Regions from separate parts of the Pantoea sp. SGAir0175 genome, predicted to be linked through region 3. Evidence: predicted binding sites of a transcription regulator. Region 3 holds the regulator's gene; each other region holds the start of a gene.
What was found. Region 3 encodes PurR, which represses purine synthesis genes. Its sites were predicted from a motif close to CANGCAAACGTTTGCNTG; they were not measured.
Positions count from the first base shown of each region.

Region 1: the regulator PurR is predicted to act here: its motif matches at 3,070-3,087, upstream of C1N56_RS19295 (NCS2 family permease).
Region 2: the regulator PurR is predicted to act here: its motif matches at 5,698-5,715, upstream of pyrC (dihydroorotase).

Region 1 is NZ_CP028081.1:4,128,282-4,136,393, reverse strand. Features, by position in the region: gene C1N56_RS19310 (malonic semialdehyde reductase) at 1-47, shown strand, start outside; gene C1N56_RS19305 (flavin reductase family protein) at 93-602, opposite strand; gene C1N56_RS19300 (4'-phosphopantetheinyl transferase family protein) at 896-1,660, shown strand; gene C1N56_RS19295 (NCS2 family permease) at 1,688-3,001, opposite strand; gene yieH (6-phosphogluconate phosphatase) at 3,153-3,815, shown strand; gene C1N56_RS19285 (MFS transporter) at 4,043-5,281, opposite strand; gene phoU (phosphate signaling complex protein PhoU) at 5,401-6,135, opposite strand; gene pstB (phosphate ABC transporter ATP-binding protein PstB) at 6,150-6,923, opposite strand; gene pstA (phosphate ABC transporter permease PstA) at 6,968-7,855, opposite strand; gene pstC (phosphate ABC transporter permease PstC) at 7,852-8,112, opposite strand, start outside.
Region 2 is NZ_CP028081.1:2,533,057-2,541,168, forward strand. Features, by position in the region: gene murJ (murein biosynthesis integral membrane protein MurJ) at 1-404, opposite strand, end outside; gene C1N56_RS11815 (Gfo/Idh/MocA family protein) at 526-1,446, opposite strand; gene C1N56_RS11820 (DUF480 domain-containing protein) at 1,448-2,092, opposite strand; gene rimJ (ribosomal protein S5-alanine N-acetyltransferase) at 2,108-2,701, opposite strand; gene mdtH (multidrug efflux MFS transporter MdtH) at 2,946-4,148, shown strand; gene grxB (glutaredoxin 2) at 4,238-4,885, shown strand; gene C1N56_RS11840 (lipoprotein) at 5,001-5,564, shown strand; gene pyrC (dihydroorotase) at 5,783-6,829, shown strand; gene dinI (DNA damage-inducible protein I) at 6,898-7,143, shown strand; gene C1N56_RS11855 (hypothetical protein) at 7,288-7,557, shown strand; gene bssS (biofilm formation regulator BssS) at 7,845-8,099, shown strand.
Region 3 is NZ_CP028081.1:2,324,264-2,332,375, reverse strand. Features, by position in the region: gene punC (purine nucleoside transporter PunC) at 1-339, opposite strand, end outside; gene punR (DNA-binding transcriptional activator PunR) at 449-1,360, shown strand; gene purR (HTH-type transcriptional repressor PurR) at 1,357-2,382, opposite strand; gene C1N56_RS10760 (cytochrome bd-I oxidase subunit CydH) at 2,656-2,745, shown strand; gene C1N56_RS10755 (C40 family peptidase) at 2,802-3,593, opposite strand; gene C1N56_RS10750 (Grx4 family monothiol glutaredoxin) at 3,960-4,292, shown strand; gene rnt (ribonuclease T) at 4,345-5,013, opposite strand; gene gloA (lactoylglutathione lyase) at 5,122-5,529, opposite strand; gene C1N56_RS10735 (alkene reductase) at 5,631-6,728, opposite strand; gene C1N56_RS10730 (TetR/AcrR family transcriptional regulator) at 6,778-7,374, opposite strand; gene eptA (phosphoethanolamine transferase EptA) at 7,414-8,112, opposite strand, start outside.

The DNA of each region.
Region 1 (8,112 bases), 1.8 Mb from region 3:
CGCGCCTGCCGCGTCTGAGCTTTGACGAAGCCAGCAAATTTGCCTGATGCGTTAAGCCGCGCAGCCGCCCGACGCGCGCGCTGCGCCATGACTTAGCCCAGCGAGTGAAAACCGCTGTTGAAGTAGACCATCGGCGCTGTCGCTTCGCCCGGCAGCGCAATACCCACGATACGCGCCAGCAGCACGCTGTGGGTGTTCCACTCCACCGTTTTTTCCAGCTGACAATCGAAGCTCACCAGCGCATCAGCCAGCACGGGCGCGCCCGTATTAAGGGTTTGCCATTCACCGCTCTGGAAACGCTCAGCGCGGCGCGTCGGCGAGCTGAACTGCGCGCACAGGTCATCGTGCTGCTCGCGCAGAACGTTCACGGCAAAGTAGCCCGCCTGCAGAATGGCATCGTGGCTTGATGCGCTGCGGTTAACGCAGACCAGCAGGCTGGGCGGTTCCGCTGCCAGCGAGCTGACCGAGGTGGCGATCAGCCCGAACTTTTCTCCGCTGGATGAGGTGGTCACCAGCGAGACACCGGCAGTGAGACGGCGCATGCCGTGACGAAATTCATCCAGCGAGATCGATTCCTGGCGAGCAAGAGAGGTAACAGACATAACAACTCCGACGTGCATGGTTTGCGATGCGCACGATTGGCAGATAGGTGAATAATTTAAGCACTTCATTGTGCAGCTCTTTCCTGTCCAAATCCTACACCACATCCGCCGCTTCGGCACCCCATCCGACACCAATGTGCAAAAGCCTCATATTCAATTGCAGCTCATGGCAATGAGATTCGCCTCGTCCTTATCTGAATTTACTGGCTATCCAGCGTAAGCCGGATGCAAACCCATGAGAAAATTCTTACAATAGCCCTGATGATTATCCGACCATTTTCACGGAGCGACAGATGGCTAGTCATTTTGTTCGTTGGGTGGTTAACCCGCCCCTCACCCCAGAGACCATGCGGGTTCCACAGGATGTGATGACCAGCGCCGGGCACCTGCCTGATAAGCGCCGCGGCCGCTTTCTTGCCGCACGCGCGCTGCTGGCCCAGCTGATGCTGCGCGTCTATGGTATTCGTGACCTGCCGCCGCTGATCGCCAGCAGCAGCGGTCGCCCTTGCTTTGCCGATCCTAATTTGCCTGACTTCAGTATCTCCTATGCCGGTAATATGGTCGGCGTGCTGCTGGCGGAAGAAGGCGGGCGCGCTGGCCTGGATATGGAAATCGTCCGGGCGCATAGCCGTCAGGCGCAGGATGCCCTCACGCAGGGGCTGTCATCGGGTGAAAAGGCGTGGATTAACGCCCAGCAGGATTTTATGGAAGCGGTGACGCAGATCTGGACGCTACGCCAGAGCATCCTCAAACTGACCGGCGAAGCCAACAGCGGTATTGATGCGCTGCGGCTGCATCCGGCTGCGGGTCGGCTGCGATCCAGCGTCTATCCCGATATTCAGGCGGTGTGTGATGCCGAGCCGACGCTGGTGTGGTCCTGCGCGCTGTCGCCCGGCACTGAACGTTTACGGCTGTGGGAGATTGATGCGCAGCAGCTGTGGCAGTCGCTGCGCGATGTGGAGATGAGCAAACCCAACATCGGGCCGCGCACCCTGCGCCTCACCAGCCTGCCCGGCGAGCGTGTCGCCAGTCAGCCGGAAGTCAGGCATCCCGGATAACCAGGCCGCACCCGCGGCCTGTTGCGTTTAGTGCGCGTCGATAAAAGCGATTTTCAGCACAAACAGCAGCGCCACCACCACCACGCACGGGCTGATTTCACGCCAGCGTCCGGTGCCGAGTTTCATCACGCAGTAAGAGATAAAACCGAGCGCAATACCTTCGGTGATCGAGAAGCTGAACGGCATCATCGCCGCCGTGACAAACGCCGGCACCGCTTCGGTGAGATCGTCCCAGCGCACGCGCGCCAGCGAAGCCGTCATCAGTACGCCGACATAAATCAGCGCGCCAGCCGCCGCATAGGCGGGCACCATGGCAGCCAGCGGCGACAGGAACATCACCAGCAGGAACAGGATGCCGGTCACTACCGCCATCAGGCCGGTACGGCCACCAATCGCCACGCCGGATGAGCTTTCGATGTACGCCGTCACCGAAGAGGTGCCGATCAGCGAACCGGTGACGGAGCTGATGCTATCCACGTACAGCGCCTGTTTCATGCGCGGAAAAGTACCTTTCTCATCGGTCAGGCCCGCTTTATCGGTTACGCCAATCAGCGTACCGGATGAGTCAAACAGATTGACCAGCATGAAGGCGAAGATCACACCCGCCATGCTCACGTTGAACGCGCCTTTGATATCGACCTGGCCGACCACCGAGGTGATGGCCGGCGGCGCGGCGAACAGCCCGGTAAACTTCACGTCGCCCAGCAGCAGACCGATCGCGGTGGTCACTACGATAGAGACCAGCACCGCCGCGTGGATGTTGCGCGACGCCAGAATCGCAATGATAAAGAAGCCGAGCGCGCCGAGCAGCACGTTGTGCGAGGCCAGGTTGCCGACGGTCACGATGGTGTCCGCGTTGGGCACAATAATACCGGCGTTTTTCAGCCCCATCATGGCGATGAACAGACCGATACCGGCGGTGATGCCCACGCGCAGGCTGAGCGGAATATTGGCGATCATCCAGTAGCGTACGCGCAGCAGCGTCAGGATCAGCAGCCCCAGCGCGCCCCAGAAGATTGCGCCCATGCCAACCTGCCACGAGTAGCCCATCGCACCCACCACCACAAAGGCAAAGAAGGCGTTGAGGCCCATGGCCGGTGCCAGCGCCACCGGCAGATTGGCCACCAGCCCCATCAGGATGCTGCCGAACGCAGCAATCACGCAGGTGGTGACAAACACCGCCTGGGTGTCCATGCCTGCGGCACCAAGAATCTGCGGGTTAACGAAGACGATATACACCATCGTCAGGAAAGTGGTGAAACCGGCAATCACTTCAGTGCGCGCGGTGGTTCCGTGTTCCTGCAGCCTGAAAATACGCTGCAAAAGGCCCTGCTCGTTCATTTCGCTGTTCCGATGAAAAATTTATCGCCGCGTATCCTATAGACTTTAGCGCCGCAAAACACTGATTTTTCGCAACCGGTTGCCTGGGGTCGCTTTCTGCGCTGAGTGCGCTAGAGTGACAGCTTATTGTTTACTAAAAGGATGAGGCGCGATGTCAGTTGAATGTATCTTTTTTGATTGCGATGGCACGCTGGTCGACAGCGAAGTGATCTGCACGCAGTCCTACGTCAACACCTTTGCCCGTTACGGTATCGAACTCTCGCTGCAGCAGATGTTTGAGCAGTACAAAGGGGTGAAGCTTTACGACATCATCCGCGATGTGACGGCACAGCATCAGGTGACACTGCCGCTGGCTGAGGTGGAGAGTGCCTACCGCGCGGAAGTGGCGCGCCTGTTTGATCTTGATCTGCAGCCGATTGCCGGCGCCAGAGCGCTGGTGGAGCGCGTGAAGGTGCCGATGTGCGTGGTGTCGAACGGTACGGTGAAGAAGATGGAGCATTCGCTGGGGCTGACCGGCATGCTGCCGTATCTGAGCGGACGCCTGTACAGCGGCTATGACATTAATCACTGGAAGCCGGATCCGGAGCTGATGTATCACGCGGCGGAACAGATGCAGGTGCCGATTGAAAAGTGCATTCTGGTGGATGATTCAGAGGCTGGCGCGCGGGCTGGCATCGCCGCTGGCATACCGGTGTTTTACTACTGTGCCGATGCACACAATCCGGTGATTGATCACCCGCTGGTGACGCGTTTTGACGATATGGCGCAGCTGCCAGCGCTGTGGCGTGCACGTGGCTGGGATCTGGTCAGGTAAGTGCGCGCAGCCCCCTCATCCCAGCCTTCTCCCGCCAGCGGGAGAAGGGGCCGATCGAGCGGGGCTGAACAAAAGTTCCCACCCACATACCACACCAGACGGCTCCCTCTCCCGTTTGCGGAAGAAGGGGCCGATCGGGCGGGGCTGAACAAAAGTGCCCACCCACATACCGCACCAGACGGTTCCCTCTCCCGCAAGCGGGAGAGGGTTAGGGTGAGGGGAAAAAATCACCCAATCGCGCCCAGCGAATCCTCATTGCCCTGGCTTTTTGGCAGCAGGAACAGCGTGGCGACAATATCCAGCAGGTAAATTAGCGCCAGCAGCGTAATCGCAGCGGTGAAAGAAATATGCGTGGCCAGCATGCCGATCACCAGCGGACCGAAACCGCCGACGCCGCGGCCGAGGTTGAACAACACATTCTGCGCGGTGGCGCGCGCCTGCGGTGGGAAAGTGTCCGAGATCAGCGCGCCGTAGCCGCCAATCATGCCGTTAACAAACATCCCCATGATGGCACCGGTAAACAGCATCACCGTCGGGTCGCGCAGCTGGGCGTAAACCACCACCATCGCCACGGCACCAAACTGGTACAGCAGGAAAATCTTCCAGCGCGCAAAGCGGTCCGCCAGCACGCCGAACAGCCAGATGCCGAACGTCATGCCCACCACCGTAACGGCCGTCCACAGGCCGGATTTGGTCAGGCTGAAGCCGAAGCTGGAAGAGAGATAACTTGGCATCCAGATCATCAGGCCGTAATAGCCAAAATTCTGCACCGAACAAAGAATCAGAATGCCGAGGCTGGCTTTGCTGGTGGCGCGATCGGCAAACAGCAGTTTAATGCGCGCGGAAAAGGAGAGATGCGGGGCTTTTTCCACATGGCGGGTGAAGGCTTCCGGCTCGCCCATGCTGCGGCGAATCACAAACGACACCAGCGCCGGCAGCAGGCCAACCAGGAACATACCGCGCCAGCCAATCACGCTCAGCAGCGGCGGCGTGATAAAGGCCGCCAGCAATACGCCGAGCTGCCAGCCGATACCGACCCACGCCGAGGCGCGGTTACGCTTCTCCTTCGGCCAGGCTTCGGCAATCAGCGCCATGCCGATGCCAAATTCACCGCCCAGTCCCATGCCGGCCAGCGTACGATACGCCAGCAGATCCCAGTAGCCCTGCGCCACGGCGCACAGCCCGGTGAACAGTGAGAACATCAGGATCGTCACGGTCAGAATGCGGATGCGGCCGTAGCGATCGCTCAGATGACCAAACACAATGCCGCCGACCACCGCGCCGATCAGCGTCCAGGTCACCAGCGAACCGGCCTGCGACGCATCCAGCGCCAGCGACACGCTGATCGCCGGCAGCATAAAGCCCAGAATCAGCAGATCAAATCCATCCATGGCATAGCCGCTGACGGCAGCCACCATTGCTTTCGCCGGCGTAACGGCGGTTTTGTTGTTATTTGCAGAGGACATAAAACAGCACCTGGCAGAAAAATGTGCGCCAAGTATAAAGAGAGCGGCAGGTTGAGAACAGGCAGAAATCAAGCGCACTGCCTGTCAGCCTCAGCGCTAACAGGCAGTCATCACGTCAATCAGGAGGGTTTATTGCTGCCGTCGTCGCCCGACAGCAGTTCATCCAGCTTGTCACCGCCAACGTGACGGAAATCCTGACCTTTCACGAAATAGAAGATAATTTCGCAGATGTTCTGGCAGCGGTCACCGATGCGCTCGATGGCGCGCGCGCAGAACAGCGCGGTGAGCACGCTGGGAATGGTGCGCGGATCTTCCATCATGTAGGTCATCAGCTGGCGCACAATGCCTTCGTACTCTTTATCCACCTTTTTGTCTTCGCGGTAGATCTTGATGGCTTCGTTGAGATCCATGCGCGCGAAGGCATCCAGCACGTCGTGCAGCATCTGCACGGTGTGATGCCCGAGCGACTCAAGGCTCACCAGCAGCGGCAGGTGCTGCTGACCGAACTTCTCCAGCGCGGTACGGCTGATCTTCTCCGCCACGTCGCCGATGCGTTCCAGCTCCGAAATGGTTTTGATGATCGCCATCACCAGACGCAGGTCGCTGGCGGTAGGCTGACGCTTGGCGATGATGCGCACACAGGCTTCATCGATCTCCACTTCCATCATGTTGACCTTCTGGTCACCATCGATCACCCGGCGCGCCAGTTCGCCATCCTGGTTATGCATCGCGGTGATGGCATCGGTAAGCTGCTGCTCCACCATGCCACCCATGATCATCACCTGAGTACGAATGTGCTCCAGCTCCGCGTTGAACTGACCGGAGATATGTTTGTTCAGATTTAAATTATCCATGTTTCTCTCCTGAATCAGCCGTAACGACCGGTGATGTAATCTTCTGTCTGCTTCTGCGCTGGCTTGGTAAACAGCGTGTCGGTGTCGCTGAACTCAATCAGCTCGCCCAGATACATAAACGCCGTGTGATCGGAACAGCGCGCCGCCTGTTGCATGTTGTGGGTCACGATGACCACGGTGTAATCCTGCTTCAGCTCGGTGATCAGCTCTTCGATGCGTCCGGTAGAGATCGGATCCAGCGCCGAACATGGCTCATCCAGCAGCAGCACTTCCGGGCGAATCGCGATGCCGCGCGCGATGCACAGGCGCTGCTGCTGACCGCCGGAGAGACTGTAACCGCTCTGGTGCAGCTTGTCTTTGGTTTCATTCCACAGCGCGGCTTTGCTCAGCGCCCACTGCACGCGCTCGTCCATATCGGCACGCGACAGCTTCTCAAACAGCCGCACGCCAAAGGCGATGTTGTCATAAATCGACATCGGAAACGGCGTCGGCTTCTGGAACACCATGCCGACGCGCGCGCGCAGCAGGGCGATATCCTGATGCGATGCCAGAATGTTGTCGCCATCCAGCAGAATTTCACCCTCAGCACGCTGCTCCGGATAGAGCGAGTACATTTTGTTGAAGGTGCGCAGCAGGGTGGATTTGCCGCAGCCCGACGGACCGATAAACGCCGTCACCTGGTTTTTGGCGATATCCAGATTAATGTTCTTCAGCGCGTGGAACTTACCGTAGTGGAAGTTCAGATTGCGCACCTGAATTTTACCGGCAGAAGGAGTTGCCATACTCATTGCTCATCTCTCATGTGCAGCGCCGCCGAAGCCGCGCCGGAAAATTAGTGTTTGCCTTTGGCGAAAATCACGCGCGCCACGATGTTCAGCAGCAGCACGCACAGCGTAATAATCAGCACACCGGCCCACGCCAGGCTCTGCCATTCGGCAAACGGGCTCATGGCGAATTTGAAGATGGTCACCGGCAGGTTGGCCAGCGGCTGCATCATGTCGGTGCTCCAGAACTGGTTCGACAGCGCGGTGAACAGCAGCGGTGCGGTTTCACCGGCAATGCGCGCAATCGCCAGCAGCACACCGGTAATGATGCCGGAGACCGAGGCTTTCAGCGTAATAGCTGAGATCATCTTCCACTTCGGCGTGCCCAGCGCATATGCCGCTTCACGCATGCTGTCCGGCACCAGCCGCAGCATATTTTCGGTGGTACGAATCACAATAGGCACCTGCAGCAGCGCCAGCGCTATCACACCGGCCCAGCCGGAGAAGTGCTGCATCTGCGCCACCACGATGGTGTACACGAACAGGCCGACCACAATTGACGGTGCGGACAGCAGGATGTCGTTAATGAAGCGAATCACTTCCGCCAGCCAGTGCTTGCGGCCATATTCTGCCAGGTAGATACCCGCCAGAATGCCCAGCGGCGTGCCAAAGAAGGTGGACCAGAAGATCAGCAGGCCGCTGCCCGCCAGGGCGTTCGCCAGACCACCGCCCGCGGTGTTGGGCGGCGGCGTGGATTCGGTAAACAGCGTCCAGCTCAGGCCATCGATCCCTTTCGTGACGGTGGTGAACAGAATCCAGATCAGCCAGAACAGGCCGAACGCCATGGTCAGCAGCGAAAGCGTCAGGGCAATTTTGTTTTTGGTGCTGCGCCACGCCTGCATTTTACGGCGTGAGGCTTCCAGCTCGGCGCGCGCCTGCATTTCAATTGCTGTCATGAACGGGCTCCTTCACTCTTCGCCAGACGCAGGATCATCAGTTTGGAGATCGCCAGTACGATAAAGGTAATCACGAACAGAATCAGGCCAAGCTCCATCAGCGCCGCCACGTGCACGCCGGATTCGGCTTCGGCGAACTCGTTCGCCAGCGCCGAGGTGATACTATTGCCGGGCATAAACAGCGACGCGCTGTCCAGCTGGTAGGTATTACCGATGATAAAGGTGACCGCCATGGTTTCGCCCAGCGCGCGGCCGAG
Region 2 (8,112 bases), 210 kb from region 3:
AAGGTGACGCGCAGCAGCGAACTGGTTAAGGCGAACTTGTCGGCGGTATCGGCAAAACCCGGCGCCGTTACCACGATTACCCAGGGAGCTGCGACCATGCCCAGCACCGTCACCACCGCCAGCACCAGCGTCAGCAGGCCTGATACATAGGCAACAAACACCCGCGTGGCGTCTTCGCCCTGCTTGCTTTTATATTCGGCAAGAATTGGCACGAAGGCCTGTGAAAAGGCGCCTTCGGCGAAAATACGGCGCAGCAGATTGGGCAGTTTGAACGCCACGAAAAAGGCATCGGTGGCCATGCCAGCCCCGAAAACGCGCGCCACGATGGCGTCGCGGGCAAAGCCCAGCACGCGGGAAAACAGGGTCATCGAACTGACCGCAGCCAGCGATTTCAGCAAATTCATAATGAGTGGCGCATCCTGAAAAGTGTCGGATAAATGAGCAACTTAGCGCGGACATCCTGCGATGTCCGGCGATAGTCTACTGCTGCGGTGGGAAATGACCAGCATTGAGTGTTACAAGGGATTATTCCTGTACGGCGTCGCGCCACAGTTTTTCCACCAGACGCTGCGCCGCCAGCGCCTGTTCACCGCTGGTTTCAGGCTTCGTCTGATTTTCCACGCACTGGATAAAATGGTGTGCCGCACCGCTGAAGCCACGCTGGGTCAGATGACTTTGCCACGCCGGCGGGACATCACTGCGCAGGCCGCTAAGCGTCTCTTCACGCCAGTCGCGCATCTCATTAATTTCGATGTAACGCCCGTCGCAGATGGCGCTGACCACTTCACGCTGCGTGCCCGCACGGCGATGCATACTGGTGGTAATTTGCAGCGATCCGGCCGAGAAATGGTGCTCACCGTAGAGCATTGCGCCGTCATCATGGGTGTCGATATGGCCGAGCTCCAGCCTGAGCTTGCCGCCGGCCAGCCACAGCGCGGTATCGACCACATGCAGATAATCATCCAGCAGGGTAAAGCGCAGGTCGTGCGGGCCGACGCTGTCTGCCCGGTGTTTCTCAATGCGCAGCGAGGACGCGCCCGGCAGCTGCGCTTTCAGCTGCTGGTAGCGCGGTGCAAAGCGCCGGTTGAATGCCACCATCAGTTTGCGTTTGCGCTTTTCCGCCAGCGCCACCAGCGTCTCGGCCTGCTGCAGCGTTTCGGCCAGCGGCTTATCGACACAAACATCTTTACCGGCCAGCAGCAGCGCCTGCACTACCTCAAAATGGCTGGCGGTGCTGCTGTGTACAAACACCGCATCGCTGGCCGCCGCCAGCGCATCCAGCTGACTAAAATAAGGAATACGGTAACTGTCGCAGACCGGCTGCGCCCGCGCCTGGCTGGGCGAGAACGCGCCCACCAGCTGCCAGCCGCTGGCCTGCGCCAGCACCGGCAGCCAGGCTTTCTGCGCGATACCGCCAAGCCCCACCACACCAATACGCAGCGTCATTTCACGCCTCCCGCTGCAGCAGTTGCTGCAGCTGAGCATCAAGGCGCGCCACCTGCGCTTCCAACTGAGCAACGCGCACGGCCAGATCGTCTGATTCAGGCGACGCTGTGTGGCTGGCGGGTAGTTCGTCCGCCACCTCGCCGCCAAACAGGTGCATATAGCGGCTTTCACGCTTGCCCGGCTCGCGCGCCAGACGCACCACCATGGGGCCGTCGTCGCGCGTTGTCAGCCCCTCCAGCGTGCGTTCCACCTCGGCCATGTCCTGAAACTCATGCAGACGACCACTGCGGGTACGCAGTTCGCCCGGCGTCTGCACGCCGCGCAGGAACAGCAGCGTCAGCACCGCCACTTCGGCGGCATTCAGCTGCAGATTGCCAAACGCCGAGTTGCAGAAACGCTGTTCATATTTGCTGACACGCTGACCGAAACCGCTGTTAGCGGTGACCAGATGCTTTTTCACCAGCTCATCGAGCTGAGCCTGCACCTCGCTTTCGCTCAGGTTCATTACCGGCTCACGGTTAGATTTCTGATTACAGGCGGTGACCACGCCATTGAGGGATAACGGATATTGATCCGGCGTGGTGACCTGCTTCTCCAGCAGGCAGCCGATCACGCGCAATGCCTGCGCGGAGAGAGCCATCTTCATTACGTGTTCCTTTTATTATTGTCCGCGACGATCCGGGTTCCATTCGCGCCAGGTAAGCGCCGTCAGCACATGATCCTGCCAGCGGCCATCAATCAGTAAATAGTCTTTGGCGTAGCCCTCTTTTTCAAAACCGAGGCGCGCCAGCAAATCACCACTGCGCTGATTGTGCGGCATATAGTTGGCCATGATGCGATGAATGCGCTGCTGGCGTTGCATATAGCGAATCGCCGCCTGCAGCGCCTCAAACATCATGCCCTGCCCCTGCCACTTCTCTCCCAGCGAGTAGCCGAGATAGCAGGCATGAAACGATCCGCGCAGCACATTGCTGAAGTTGGCGACGCCGCGCACTTCATGCTCTTCCGGGTCCATCAGCACAAAATAGAACGCGGAGCCCTGTTTATGCATGTCGGCAATTAAACCCAGGCGCGCCTGCCAGCCGGAAGGATAACAGTGGCTCTCATCGCGCACCGGTTCCCAGGGTTTAAGAAAGGCGCGGTTTTCGGCGTAGTAATCCGCCAGACGCCAGGCATCGCGTTCATGTACTAAACGCACCACCAGACGATCGGTGGTAAGCCGCACGCGCGGGCCAGCAGAGCGATAGCCAAACATCATGACTCCTGAAATCCATAACGAAAGAAAGATGTACGCCAGCGGCGTTACTTCTCACTATAACCGTCACCCCGGCTGCGGTAAAACCCCGCGCATCGCTCACGGCAATTGATTCCGATTAAGGATTAATTTCTCTTCAGGCTGGATAAAAAAATATCATCCTGAAAACGCTATTTTTCCCGCCGGAGCAGGCAGAAAATAGACCAGCTGGTCACTTTTCCTTCTCACTTGCTCAGGATTCAGCATGTCACGGGTTGCGCGGGCACGACGCCTTGGAAAAACGTTTCTGTTAGTCGATAACATGCTGGTGGTAATGGGATTCTTTGTGGTGTTTCCCCTGATCTCCATTCACTTTGTGGAACAGCTTGGCTGGGCCGCGCTGCTGGTGGGCATTGCGCTCGGCCTGCGTCAGCTGATGCAGCAGGGGCTTGGTATCTTCGGTGGGGCGATTGCTGACCGTTTTGGCGCGCGGCCGCTGATTGTCACCGGCATGCTGATGCGTGCCGCTGGTTTCGCCTGTATGGCGCTGGCGCATCAGCCGTGGCTGCTGTGGCTGGCCTGCCTGCTGTCCGGACTGGGCGGCACGCTGTTCGATCCGCCACGCAGCGCGCTGGTGGTGAAACTGGTGCGGGCACGCGAGCGCGGACGCTTCTTTTCGCTGCTGATGATGCAGGACAGCGCCGGCGCGGTGCTGGGCGCGCTGATTGGCAGCTGGCTGCTGGCGTGGGATTTCCGTCTGGTGTGCTGGGTCGGTGCGGCGGTGTTTGTCGTCGCCGCCATCTTTAACGCCGTGTGGCTGCCAGCATGGCGCATCTCTACGGAGCGTATCGCCATGCGCGAGGGAATGCAGCGTGTGTGGCGCGACCGCCGTTTCCGGCTGTATGTCTTTACCCTGACCGGCTATTACATTCTCGCCGTGCAGGTGATGCTGATGCTGCCGGTCATGGTCAATCAGGTGGCGGGCGCACCGGCGGCGGTGAAGTGGATGTACGCGATTGAAGCGCTACTGTCACTCAGCCTGCTCTATCCGCTGGCGCGCTGGAGTGAAAAGCGCTTCCGCCTTGAGACACGCCTGATGGCCGGGCTGTTTCTGATGACCTTCAGCCTGCTGCCGGTTGGCATGACCGATTCGCTGCCGTCGCTGTTTTTGCTGATCGCCGTTTTCTATCTCGGATCGATCATCGCTGAACCGGCACGTGAAACCCTGAGTGCGTCCCTGGCCAGCGCCCGGGCACGCGGCAGCTATATGGGATTCAGCCGGCTCGGCCTGGCAATTGGCGGGCTGATTGGCTACTCCGGTGGCGGCTGGATGTTTGATATGGGCCAGCAGCTGGCCCTGCCGGAGCTGCCGTGGATGCTGCTCAGCACCGTCGGTATGATCACGCTGCTGGCGCTGTGGTGGCAGTTCCAGCCGCGCCAGGTGGCACCGGCGATCTTCAGCAGCTAGTTTGCCGGTTCAGGCGTTCTCTTCCATACTTCCCGCACGTCCGGAAAAAGGGTGACCTCTGTCACCCTGAGAACCACAGGAGAAACGGGATGAAACTTTACATCTACGATCACTGCCCTTTCTGCGTCAAAGCACGCATGATATTTGGCCTGAAAAACCTGCCGGTTGAGCTGATTGTGATGCTCAATGATGATGAAGCAACGCCGAAAAAGCTGATTGGCCAGAAAATGGCACCGATTCTGCAAAAAGCCGATGGCAGTGCGATGCCGGAGAGCATGGATATCGTGCGCTTTGTCGATAATCAGGATCGCCAGCCGCTGCTGACCGGCAAGCAAAATCCCGCCATCGCCGACTGGCTGCGACGGGTCAATGGCTCCATCAACAAGCTGCTGCTGCCGCGCATCGCCGAGGCTGCGTTTGCTGAATTTGCCACCCCCGAAGCGCGTGATTACTTCCGCGAAAAGAAACAGGCCAGCCTCGGTGACTTTGCCGAACTGCGTAAGCATGCCCCGGGTTTCATCAAAAATATCAGCGATGATCTGCGCCAGCTGGATAAATTGATCGTCAAACCCAATGCGGTGAACGGCGAGTTGTCTGAGGATGACATTCATCTGTTTCCGCTGCTGCGCTCGCTGACGCTGGTTTCCGGTATCGAATGGCCGAGCCGTGTCGCCGACTACCGCGATAATATGGCAAAACAGACGCAGGTGAATCTGCTGTCGTCGATTGCGGCCTGATGGCGCTGTGATGAGAAGCGCGCGGCTGCGTTTCTCATCTCTCTCCTGGTGACACCTGGCCCTGAATCAGGCAGGCTTAAGGCTGTTTGGCCGTATCAACCAGGAAGAAGAAATCATGAAGAAGGCGTTTCCCGGGCTGTTTGCCCTGTTTTTTGCCGTGCTGCTCAGCGGCTGTAACCAATTGACGCAATACACCATCAGCGAGCAGGAAGTGAATCAGGCGCTGCAAAAGCGCAACAACTATGAGAAAGACATCGGCGTGTCCGGGCTGGTGAATGCCCATATTGTACTGACCGACCTGAGCAGCCAGATTGGCCGTGAAGAACCCGGCAAAGTGACGCTGTCTGGTAAAGCCAACATCAACGTCAGCTCGCTGTTTGGTCCGCAGCAGGCCGAAATGCAGCTGAAGATGAAAGCGCAACCGGTGTACAACGCGCAGCAGGGCGCCATCTATCTGCAGGACCTCGAAATCGTCGACGCGCAGGTACAACCTGAGAAGATGGCGTCGATCATGAAAACCCTTACGCCGTATCTGAACGAATCCCTCAAGCGCTATTTCAATGAAAAACCCGCCTACGTGCTAAGCGCCGACCGCAGCAAAGGCGAGGCGCTGGCGAAGAAACTGGCTAAAGGGCTGGAAGTGAAGCCTGGCCAGCTGGTGATTCCGTTTACCGATTAACATTGCAAGCAGCCGTTCTCAATGGCGGCCATGCATAGCGTGGCAGGATGCCGGCATTATTCTGCCCGCGCCTGCCACGCTGCTACGCAATTTGCCGCGCCTGCGGTTATTTCTCTGCCGCACTGCAAAATCCCGTGCAAACGGTTGCCCGCCCCCTTATGATTAGTCCCCGGCCTAAACGAGCCATTTCGTTTTCACCTCAGCCGGAGCCTTTTTGAATGACAGCCCAACCCCAGCAAATCACGATTCGCCGCCCTGACGACTGGCACATCCACCTGCGCGATGGCGCGATGCTCAATGCAGTGCTGCCCTATACCAGCGCGGTGAATGGTCGTGCGATTGTCATGCCAAATCTGGTTCCGCCGGTCACCAGCGTTGCGGCTGCCGAAGCGTATCGCGCACGCATCATGACGGCGCTGCCTGCTGAGCATCACTTCACGCCGCTGATGACCTGTTACCTCACCGATTCGCTCGATGCGGACGAAATCGAACGCGGCTTCCGCAGCGGTATTTTTACGGCGGCAAAACTCTATCCGGCACACGCCACCACCAACTCCAGCCATGGCGTCACCAACATTGCCTCCATTGCCAGCGTGCTGGAGCGCATGCAGGAAATCGGTATGCCGATGCTGGTGCACGGCGAAGTCACCGATGCACACATTGATATCTTTGATCGTGAAGCGCGTTTCATCGAAACCGTGCTGCAGCCGCTGCGCCAGCAGTTCCCGGGTCTGAAAGTGGTGATGGAACACATCACCACGAAGGAAGCTGCGGAGTATGTAGCCGCCGGCAATGAACTGCTTGGCGCGACCATTACGCCACAGCATCTGATGTTCAACCGCAACCACATGCTGGTGGGCGGCGTGCGCCCGCATCTCTACTGTCTGCCCATTCTGAAGCGCAACATTCATCAGGAAGCGCTGCGTAACCTGGTGGCAAGCGGCAACCGTCGCGTCTTCCTGGGCACCGACACGGCACCACACCTGCGCCACCTGAAAGAAGCCAGCTGCGGCTGTGCCGGTGTATTTAATGCGCCGACGTCGCTGCCCGCTTATCTGACCGTGTTTGAAGAGCTTGGCGCACTGGAGCATTTTGAAGCCTTCTGCTCTGAGAACGGCCCCAGTTTCTACGGCCTGCCGCTCAACGACGGTACCCTGACGCTGGTGCGTGAGCCGTGGACGGTGCAGGAGAGCATCACGGTCGCTGACGATACGCTGGTTCCGTTCCTCGCCGGTGAAACCCTTAACTGGCGCATCAAAGAATAATCATCTGCCGCTTGCCTTCGGGAATTTTATACTGTACAAATAACCAGTATATTATCCCGGAGGCGTTTATGCGTGTTGAAATTACCGTAGCAAAGACTCAGCCCCTTCCCGCCGGTGCACTGGATGCACTGAGCGCTGAACTCACTCGCCGTATCTCCCGCGATTTTCCCGACGACAATCATCACGTCAAAGTGCGCTATGCCGGTGGTAACCAGCTCAGCGTGTTTGGCGGCTGTAAAGAATCACGCGACCGCATCAGCGATATTTTGCAGGAAACCTGGGAAAGCGCTGACGACTGGTTTATTACCGATTAACCGCCACTGTGCCGTTTTTGCCGGGCCCGCCGCCCGGCTTTTTTGTTTTTATTTCCCGCTCGCCAGAAAAACCCGCGCCAGCTAGACTCTGATTAAACGATGTCCTATTCTTGCCTCGTCGTGCTTACAGGAGGTGTGTTGCACATGACTACTGAAAAACCAGAAGAGGCGATGACGTTTGGGGAATTGCTGGCCTTCATTGCTGAACAGCAACGCCGTTTGACCGTGCTGGAAAATGCCTTTGCTACGCTGACCTTCTGTCTGGACGATCGCGCCAGCCAGCTGCTGGCACACAATCTGACGCTCGAAGCGCAAAATCAGAATCATGACGCTCAGTTACAGCAGCATTTTGCCCGGCTGGCGGACGAGATCCACCGGCGCAAAGGGCAGTTGCCTGCCGAGTCGCAGGGATAATTTCAGATTTTTACCCTGGCGTTCAGCCCGTTAAAGTTTTAATGCTGAGATGCCGATAATCGGTATGACGACATGTTGCGCTGCGACAATAAATACCCAGCTGCGTAAGGCGTTTATTTATTCGTTGAAAACCGGCTTTTGGCTGCTTTTATTTTGCTGTGTTTTTAACCACCACACTTTTTAACTACTGTACTGTTAATTCCATGTTATAATTATCTCGCTAGTGCAAGATACAGACGCATTGAACCTCGAAAGCACTTCGTTTAACGAGTAATAAGGAGGTTATAATGGACAGAAGTAAAGACGTCATCCAGACCCATCCGCTGGTGGGATGGGATATCAGCACCGTTGACAGCTATGACGCCATGATGATCCGCCTGCACTCGCTATCATCGCAGGACCAGAAAGAAGAAGAAGCTGACGTGGGCCCAACATACTGGCTGACAACTGACGTAGCCAGACAGTTTATCTCTATCCTCGAAGCTGGCATTGCAAAGATCGAGTCCACTGAGCAATACCTACGCGATAATCGCAAGCACTAATCATCACCATCGC
Region 3 (8,112 bases):
CACCGCTGCGGCGCACACGCCTACCGCCTGCACAAAGCGCAGCACCAGCATCAGCCAGACGTTAGTCACCCACAGCATGGCAAGACAGCTCAGCGCAAACAGGCTCAGGCCCGCCAGTAAAATCGGCTTACGGCCGAAGCGGTCCGACAGCACACCCCACAGCACCTGCGCACAGGCAAAGCCGCCCAGAAACAAGCTCAGGCTGGCGCTGATGGTGCCCGGTGCGGAAGCAAAGTCGCGCTGCATGGCGCCGAAGGCGGGTAAATACATATCGGTGGCCAGGAAGCCGAGCATGCTCAGCACGGCAAGGTAAGGCAGAAATCCTTTGGATGACAGCATGGTTTTTCTCATTCGGCAGGTTGAACGGCGGGGAGTGTAAAAGGGTGCAGCGGGCTTTGTGAAACGCTAATATTTGCAGGGTGCTGTTAAAATTTTTGATGGGAAAACTATGTGGTCGGAATATGCACTTGAGGTGGTGGACGCGGTAGCGCGCACCGGCAGTTTTAGCGCGGCGGCGCAGGAGCTGCACCGCGTGCCCTCTGCCATCAGCTATACCGTGCGCCAGCTGGAAGGCTGGCTGGCGGTACCGCTGTTTGAGCGGCAGCATCGCGAAGTGGTGCTGACGGCAGCAGGCGAGCATTTTGTGCGTGAAGGGCGTTCTGTTATCAAAAAAATGCTGGCCACGCGCCGTCAGTGTCAGCAGCTGGCTAACGGCTGGCGCGGTCAGCTCAGTATCGCGGTAGATTGCATCGTCAAACCGCAGCGCACCCGCCAGCTGGTAAAGGATTTTTACCGCCATTTCCCCGATATGGAGCTGATCATCAGCTACGAAGTATTTAACGGCGTGTGGGACGCGCTGGCTGATGGGCGTGTCGATGTGGCGATTGGTGCCACCCAGGCCATTCCGGTCGGCGGCCGCTTCGCCTTTCAGGATATGGGCGCGCTCAACTGGCGCTGTGTGGTAAGTCCGCAGCATGCGCTGGCCCGCAGCCCGCAGCTGGACGACGAAACCCTGCGCGCCTGGCCGTCGCTGGTGCTGGAAGATACATCGCGCGCGCTGCCGCGCCGCATGACGTGGACGCTGGATAACCAGCGGCGTCTGGTGGTGCCGGAGTGGGAAACCGGGCTGGATTGCCTGCAGGCTGGGTTGTGCGTGGGCATGGTGCCGGGGCACCTGGCGCGCCCGCTGCTGGACAGCGGCGCGCTGGTGGAGCTGGCGTTGCCGCAGCCGTTTCCGGACAGCCCGTGTTGCGTCAGCTGGTCTGAGCAGCGCGCGTCACCGGCGCTGGCGTGGTTGCTGGAATATCTGGGCGATGCGGAGACGCTGAACCACGAGTGGCTCAGCGAGAAGGCGGCTTAACGGCGGTAATCGCGGAACGGGCCATCGGCCACGGAGCGGCGCTCAATCAGCGTGGGCTGAACTTCAATGGTCTGCGGCTCTTCACGTTTGCTGGTGATGCGGTCCAGCAGCATCTCCAGTGCCTTTTCCCCCAGCTGCGCTTTCGGCTGGTGCACGGTTGTCAGCGCCGGAGTGAAGTAGCGCGCGTTGCGCACATTGTCATAGCCAATTACCGAAATATCCTGCGGCACGCGCAGTCCCATCTCGTCGGCCGCGCAAATCGCGCCCATCGCCATGATATCGCCGCCGCAGAACACCGCCGTCGGGCGCTGTTTCTGGTTCAGAATCTGCTGCATCGCCTGATAACCTGACTCCGGTTCGAAGTCACCCTGCACAATCCACTCGGGACGGACGCTGATGCCCGCTTCCTGCATCGCCTGCAGAAAACCCGCATGACGTCCGCCACCGGTGTTGCGTTCCATCTGGCCGGGGATGGCACCGATATCGCGATGGCCGCGCTCAATCAGGTATCGTCCGGCGAGGTAACCGCCGTGGAACGCATTGTCCTGCACGGTATCGGTAAAGTCCCCGCGCGATTCGCCCCAGTCCATGACCACCATCGGGATATTGCGGTTCTCTTCGAGCATCTGCAGCAGATCGTCGGGATATTCGGAGCACATGACCAGCAGGCCATCGACGCGCTTTTGCGCCATCATCGAAAGATAAGCGCGCTGTTTTTGCAGATCGTTATGCGCGTTGCCGAGAATCAGCGTGTAACCACGCTCAAAGCAGTGATTCTCCACGGCTTCAATAATTTCGGCGAAGTAGGGCGCTTCGCTGGAGGTCGCCAGCAGGCCCAGCGTCTTGGTGTGATTCACCTTCAGGCTGCGGGCCACCGCGCTCGGTGAATAGTGCAGCGCTTTAATCGCTTCCCATACGGCGTTACGCGTCTCTTCCGCGACAAAACGCGTTTTGTTGATGACATGCGAAACCGTGGTGGTTGAGACCCCGGCGCGTTTCGCCACATCTTTAATGGTTGCCATGAAAATGGTACTCCTGGGATTATCGCAACTTACTGATAAGTATATTGTTAAACGTTTGCGTCTGCTAATGGTTTTGCGCCCTGAATATCAGGGCTAATCTGCTTAATCGGGCAGGGAAACATCCTTCAGCAGGCTGTCAATGCAGCATGCGCTAAATCTGTTGCGCAACGAAAGGCGGCGATTCTAGCAAGCCGGGGCGGATAACACGAGATTTTTGCCCATCACTGTGCGAAAATTATTTAACCATGCAATCTGTGTGACTAAGGAGTTGTGATGAGTACCGATTTAAAACTGGCATTGACCACCACCGCCGCTGCTCTGCTGATGATTATTGCCTTTAGCTTTACCGCCATTCTGCATTAATAAAAAAGCCGGTGCTGCTGAACAGCCACCGGCTTTTTTGTTGCGCAACGCTGAGGTTAGCGCACGGTTTTCGGCGTCATCATACGGCGTGCGCCAACGTAATGCTTCTGCCAGTAATCCTCGCCCAGCGCGCTAATCTGAATGTCCTTACCGGTGCGCGGAGACTGAATGAATTTACCATTGCCCAGATAAACCCCGACATGGTCGGCGGTGCCGCGGTTGTTGATGCGGAAGAACACCAGATCGCCTTTCTCCAGCATCTCGCGCTTGATCGGCGCGGCGTCGCGCAGGTGATACATCTCATTGGCGGTGCGGGGAAATTTAAACTTCACCAGATCTTTGTAGGCGTACCACACTAAACCACTGCAGTCGAAACCGGTGTGCGGTGAGGTGCCTCCCCACTGATACGGTTTACCCAGCTGGCCCATCAGTTTCGTCATCGCGGTTTCACGTGCTTTTTGATAGCGCAGGCGGTGGGCTTTGCTCATTTTAATGCCGCTCAGCTGCTGCACTTCATCATCAACGGCAACGTCACGCGATTTTTTCGCCAGCCGCTGATGACCATATTTTTTCGCACTGAGCTTAAGTGAGGATTTGCGCTGGGTGGTGTGCTGAAGTACCGTTTCGCTTTTCTGCTGTTTTTTCAGCCTGAACTTCTGTACCGACGTCAGGCGTGACTTTTTGCTGGTGGTTTTCACCGGGCGTCGTTTGCGACGCTCATCTTCACGCGCGTTCTTTTTCTCCGCTTTCTGCAAACTGGCATTAACCGGCGCATGCGGAGAAGCCGCCGCCACATTAAAGAACAGTTGGGCAAAAGCCAGTATGAAAAGCGTAATCAGTAAACGCATAGTCCGGTTACAGGTTAAGCCGTCGGCAGGAAGCCAGACCGCGGTAAAGTTAGAAAAATCTGATCGACGATCAGCACCGGGGCAATTCTAATCCACTTTTTTTGCAAAAGGTAAGGTCTTTTTCCATTAATCTGTCACGGTACTGAAAGTGGGGCAAAAATGAGCGATTTCAGCTGTTTAACCCAGCGGAATTATTGCTAATTATTAATTGATTAATGCTTATTAATGATATGAAAATGTTATTCGTGGCGCGCGAACTTAACAAACATGGCGATATGCGCCGGCTAAGGCAAAATCCCGTTTTCAGTCGCGGGGCGAAGTCGCTACAATAAACAAACACGAAGTGAAGGATTAAGGAAGGCAAAAATGAGTACTGTTGAAAAAATTCAGCGCCAGATCGCAGAAAACCCGATCCTGCTGTACATGAAAGGTTCGCCGAAACTGCCAAGCTGCGGTTTCTCTGCGCAGGCGGTACAGGCGCTGTCTGCCTGTGGTGAGCGCTTTGCGTACGTAGACATTCTGCAAAATCCGGATATCCGCGCTGAGTTACCGAAATACGCCAACTGGCCAACTTTCCCGCAGCTGTGGGTGGATGGCGAGCTGGTCGGCGGCTGTGACATCATCGTTGAGATGTTCCAGCGCGGCGAACTGCAACCGCTGATCAAAGAGACCGCTGAGAAGCACAAAGAAGCAGAATAAGCAAAAGGCCGACAGCAGTGTCGGCTTTTTTTTGGCTGCGGTCTGACGGGCCTCAGGCCGAGGCATCGTCTTCGGCCGGCTCTTCACTCACCGCCAGCGGCCAGCCGCCGAGGCGTTTCCAGCGATTCACCAGTTCGCAAAATAGCGTGGCGGTCTGTTCGGTATCGTACAGTGCCGAGTGCGCCTGAGTGCTGTCAAAATCTATCCCCGCCGCTTTACAGGCCTTCGCCAGTACCGTTTGTCCCAGCACCAGCCCGCTCAGCGCGGCGGTGTCAAAGGTGGCGAACGGGTGGAACGGGTTACGCTTCATGCCGGTGCGCTCTGCCGCCGCCATCAGAAAATTATGATCAAAGGTGGCATTGTGCGCCACGATAATCGCCCGGTTACAGCCACTGTCTTTGGTACCTTTGCGCACCATTTTGAAAATGGCGTGCAGCGCCTCATATTCACTCACCGCGCCGCGCAGCGGATTGCTGGGGTCGATGCCGGTAAACGCCAGCGCTTCGGGATTGAGAATCGCCCCTTCGAACGGCTCCACGTGGAAATGCAGGGTTTCATCACGGTGCAGCCAGCCATCCTCATCCATTTTTAACGTGGTGGCGGCGATTTCCAGCAGCGCATCGGTTTGCGCATTAAAACCGGCGGTTTCAACGTCAATCACCACAGGATAAAAACCACGGAAGCGTTGATGGAGAGCGTTTAAGGCGTTTGATTCAGACATCAGGATCTCATTGCAGGAAATGGGGCAGCGCGCATTATGGCAAAAATCGGCGCAGGGTGCAGCAGGAGAGGGAAGTCAGCCCGCAAATTAGCAGGCTGACTAACGGCATTAGTTGCCGAGGCCGTGACCGGCGTGTTGGTTTTCGATCAGCTCGATTTTGTAGCCGTCCGGATCTTCCACGAAAGCGATGATGGTGCTGCCGCCTTTGACCGGGCCGGCTTCACGCGTGACGTTACCGCCCGCCTGACGGATGCGGTCGCAGGTCGCCGCGACATCATCCACGCCCAGCGCGATGTGGCCGTAGGCATTGCCGAGGTCATATTTATCCACGCCCCAGTTGTAGGTCAGCTCAATGACCGCACCTTCGCTCTCTTCGGTGTAACCCACGAAAGCCAGGGTGTATTTGTATTCGGTGTTTTCGCTCTGACGCAGCACGCGCATGCCCAGCACGCGGGTGTAAAAATCGATGGAGCGCTGCAGATCGCCAACGCGTAACATAGTGTGAAGTAAACGCATAACATCCTCTTTTCAAAAGTCATCAGGGAACCCGCTTAGTATAGCGAGGGAATGCCCTGAAGAAAGCACGCGGCCGCACATCCGCTGCGGCCGCGTTTGACTTACAGTGTCGGGTAGTCGGTGTAACCTTCCGCGCCGCCGCCGTAGAAGCTCTCCGGGCGCTGCGGGTTAAGCGGTGCATCCTGCTGCAGGCGCGCTACCAGGTCCGGGTTGGCGATGAAGTCACGGCCAAAGGCCACCGCGTCAATCAGGCCACGCGCAATCAGATCGTCCGCTTTTTCCACGGTGTAGGCACCGGCACCGATAATCACGCCCGGGAAGGCGGCACGCACTTTCTGGCGGAACTCATCGGTGTAAGGCTTACCGCCCGCCCAGTCTGGCTCAGACAGGTGCAGGTAGGCGAGGCCGCGCTTGCCCAGTTCGCTGATGTACCACAGTGCCGCTTCTTCTTCATCCGGACCGTTTTCCAGATTCTGGAAGGCGCCGATTGGCGAGATACGAATACCAATGCGATCGGCTGACCAGTTAGCAATTGCCGCATCGACCACTTCCAGCGCGAAACGGCCGCGCTTCTCAATCGAACCGCCGTATTCATCGGTACGCTGGTTAGAACCCGGTGCGAGGAACTGATGCATCAGATAGCCGTGCGCAGAGTGCAGTTCCAGCAGATCAAAGTCGGCGTCGCGCGCATTGGCTGCCGCCTGACCGAAGTCTTTAACGATCTGCTGAATTTCTGCCACGCTCAGTTCACGCGGCAGGGAGGTATCTTCGCGATACACGCTGCCGTCGGCGGCGCGCAGCGAGGTGCGGGTGCCAGCGGCGATCGCGGACGGTGCGACCGGCGCTTTGCCATCCGGCTGCACGCTATTATGCGAGATGCGGCCGGTGTGCCACAGCTGAACGGCGCTGTGACCGTGCGCGGCGTGAATGCCTTCGTTAATCATTTTCCACGCAGCAATCTGCTCCGCGGTGTGTAAACCCGGCGCACCGGCGTAGCCTTTCGCCTGGAACGAAACCTGGGTGGCTTCGGTAATGATCAGACCCGCGCTGGCGCGCTGCTGATAATACTCCGCCATCAGCGGGGTAGGAATATCGCCCGGTTCAATGCTGCGCAGACGCGTCAGCGGCGCCATAAATACACGGTTAGGTACGGTAATCGCGCCCACTTTCAGCGGGGTGAACAGCTGTTTACTCGCCATGATGACTCCTGTAATAGACCGGTCGTCTAGAAATTGCCGTTTTTAAAAATCAGCGGTGATTAAGCCACTGTTCGATGGTGTCGAGCGCCAGGCTAATCGGCCCGGGCTCACGTGAAATCTTGCTCTGCAGGCTGGCTCCCAGCCACAGCAGATAACAGCGTTGCGCCAGCTGCTGCGGGCTTTGCCCATAGGGCAGCGGCTGTTCGGCTGCGACCTCCGTCAGACAGCGTGCGTAAGCGGCCGTGATGGCCGTAGCCCCGCGCTGCAGCGCATCGCGCATCGGCTCTGACAGATCGCACACTTCGCCGGAAAGCTTAACGCCCAGACAGCCGACGATGTGACCCTGCTCAATAAACAGCCGTTCCGCGTAGCGAAAATGCTGCAGTAAGCGTTCGCGTGCAGTAACGCCGGGCTGGGTCAGCTGCTGTTCAACCTGCTGCTGATAGTTGACGAAATAGCGCTCCAGCAGCGCCACACCGAACGCTTCTTTTGAGCGGAAGTAGTGATAAAACGAGCCTTTCGGCACTTCCGCCAGCGCCAGCATTTCGCTCAACCCCATGCCGGTGAAACCGCGCTGCAGGCAGACCTGCTCGCCGGTGGCGAGCAGATGTTCACGGGTTTCGTTGCGTTGCACTGTCTTGTTCATGGCAGGCAGAGTATTAGACCAGTCGGTCTAATGCAATCCTCAGGCGCGATTCTGGCACGATTTGATCATATCCAGCTGTGGCTGATACTGCTGCGTCTGGATGTTGAACAGGCCGAGCACCGTGTGGAACAGATTATCCTGCGACACCGCTGTCTCTGCCGCCTGCTGGCGCAGACAGGCCTGATCAATGTGATACGCCGCGGCGTAGCCCGGCGACATCCACAGCAGCAGCGGGATGTGCGTCTGCTGCGACGGCGCAAACAGGTACGGCGCGCCGTGCAGGTACATGCCGTGTTCGCCCAGCGATTCGCCATGGTCGGACAGGTACACCAGCGCCACGTTAAAGCGATCGCTCAGGCCTTTCAGCTTATCGATGGTGCGACTCAGCATATCGTCGGTATACAGCAGCGAGTTATCGTAGGTGTTGACCAGCGCCTGGTGGTCGCAATCCTGAATCTGATTGCTGTCGCAGGTCGGCGTAAAGCGCTGGAACGCGGCCGGATAGCGCTTAAAGTAAGCCGGACCGTGGCTGCCCATCTGGTGCAGTACGATGATGCCGTCATTGTGCAGGCTGTCGACATAGTTATCAAAGCGATGCAGCAAGACGTCATCGAGGCAGAAGCCATCGTGGCAGTATTGTGGCAGCTGCCACTGCGTCATATCGGTATGCGGCACGCGGTCGCAGGCACCTTTGCAGCCCCCGTCGTTTTCGCGCCACAGCACGCTGACTCCGGCATG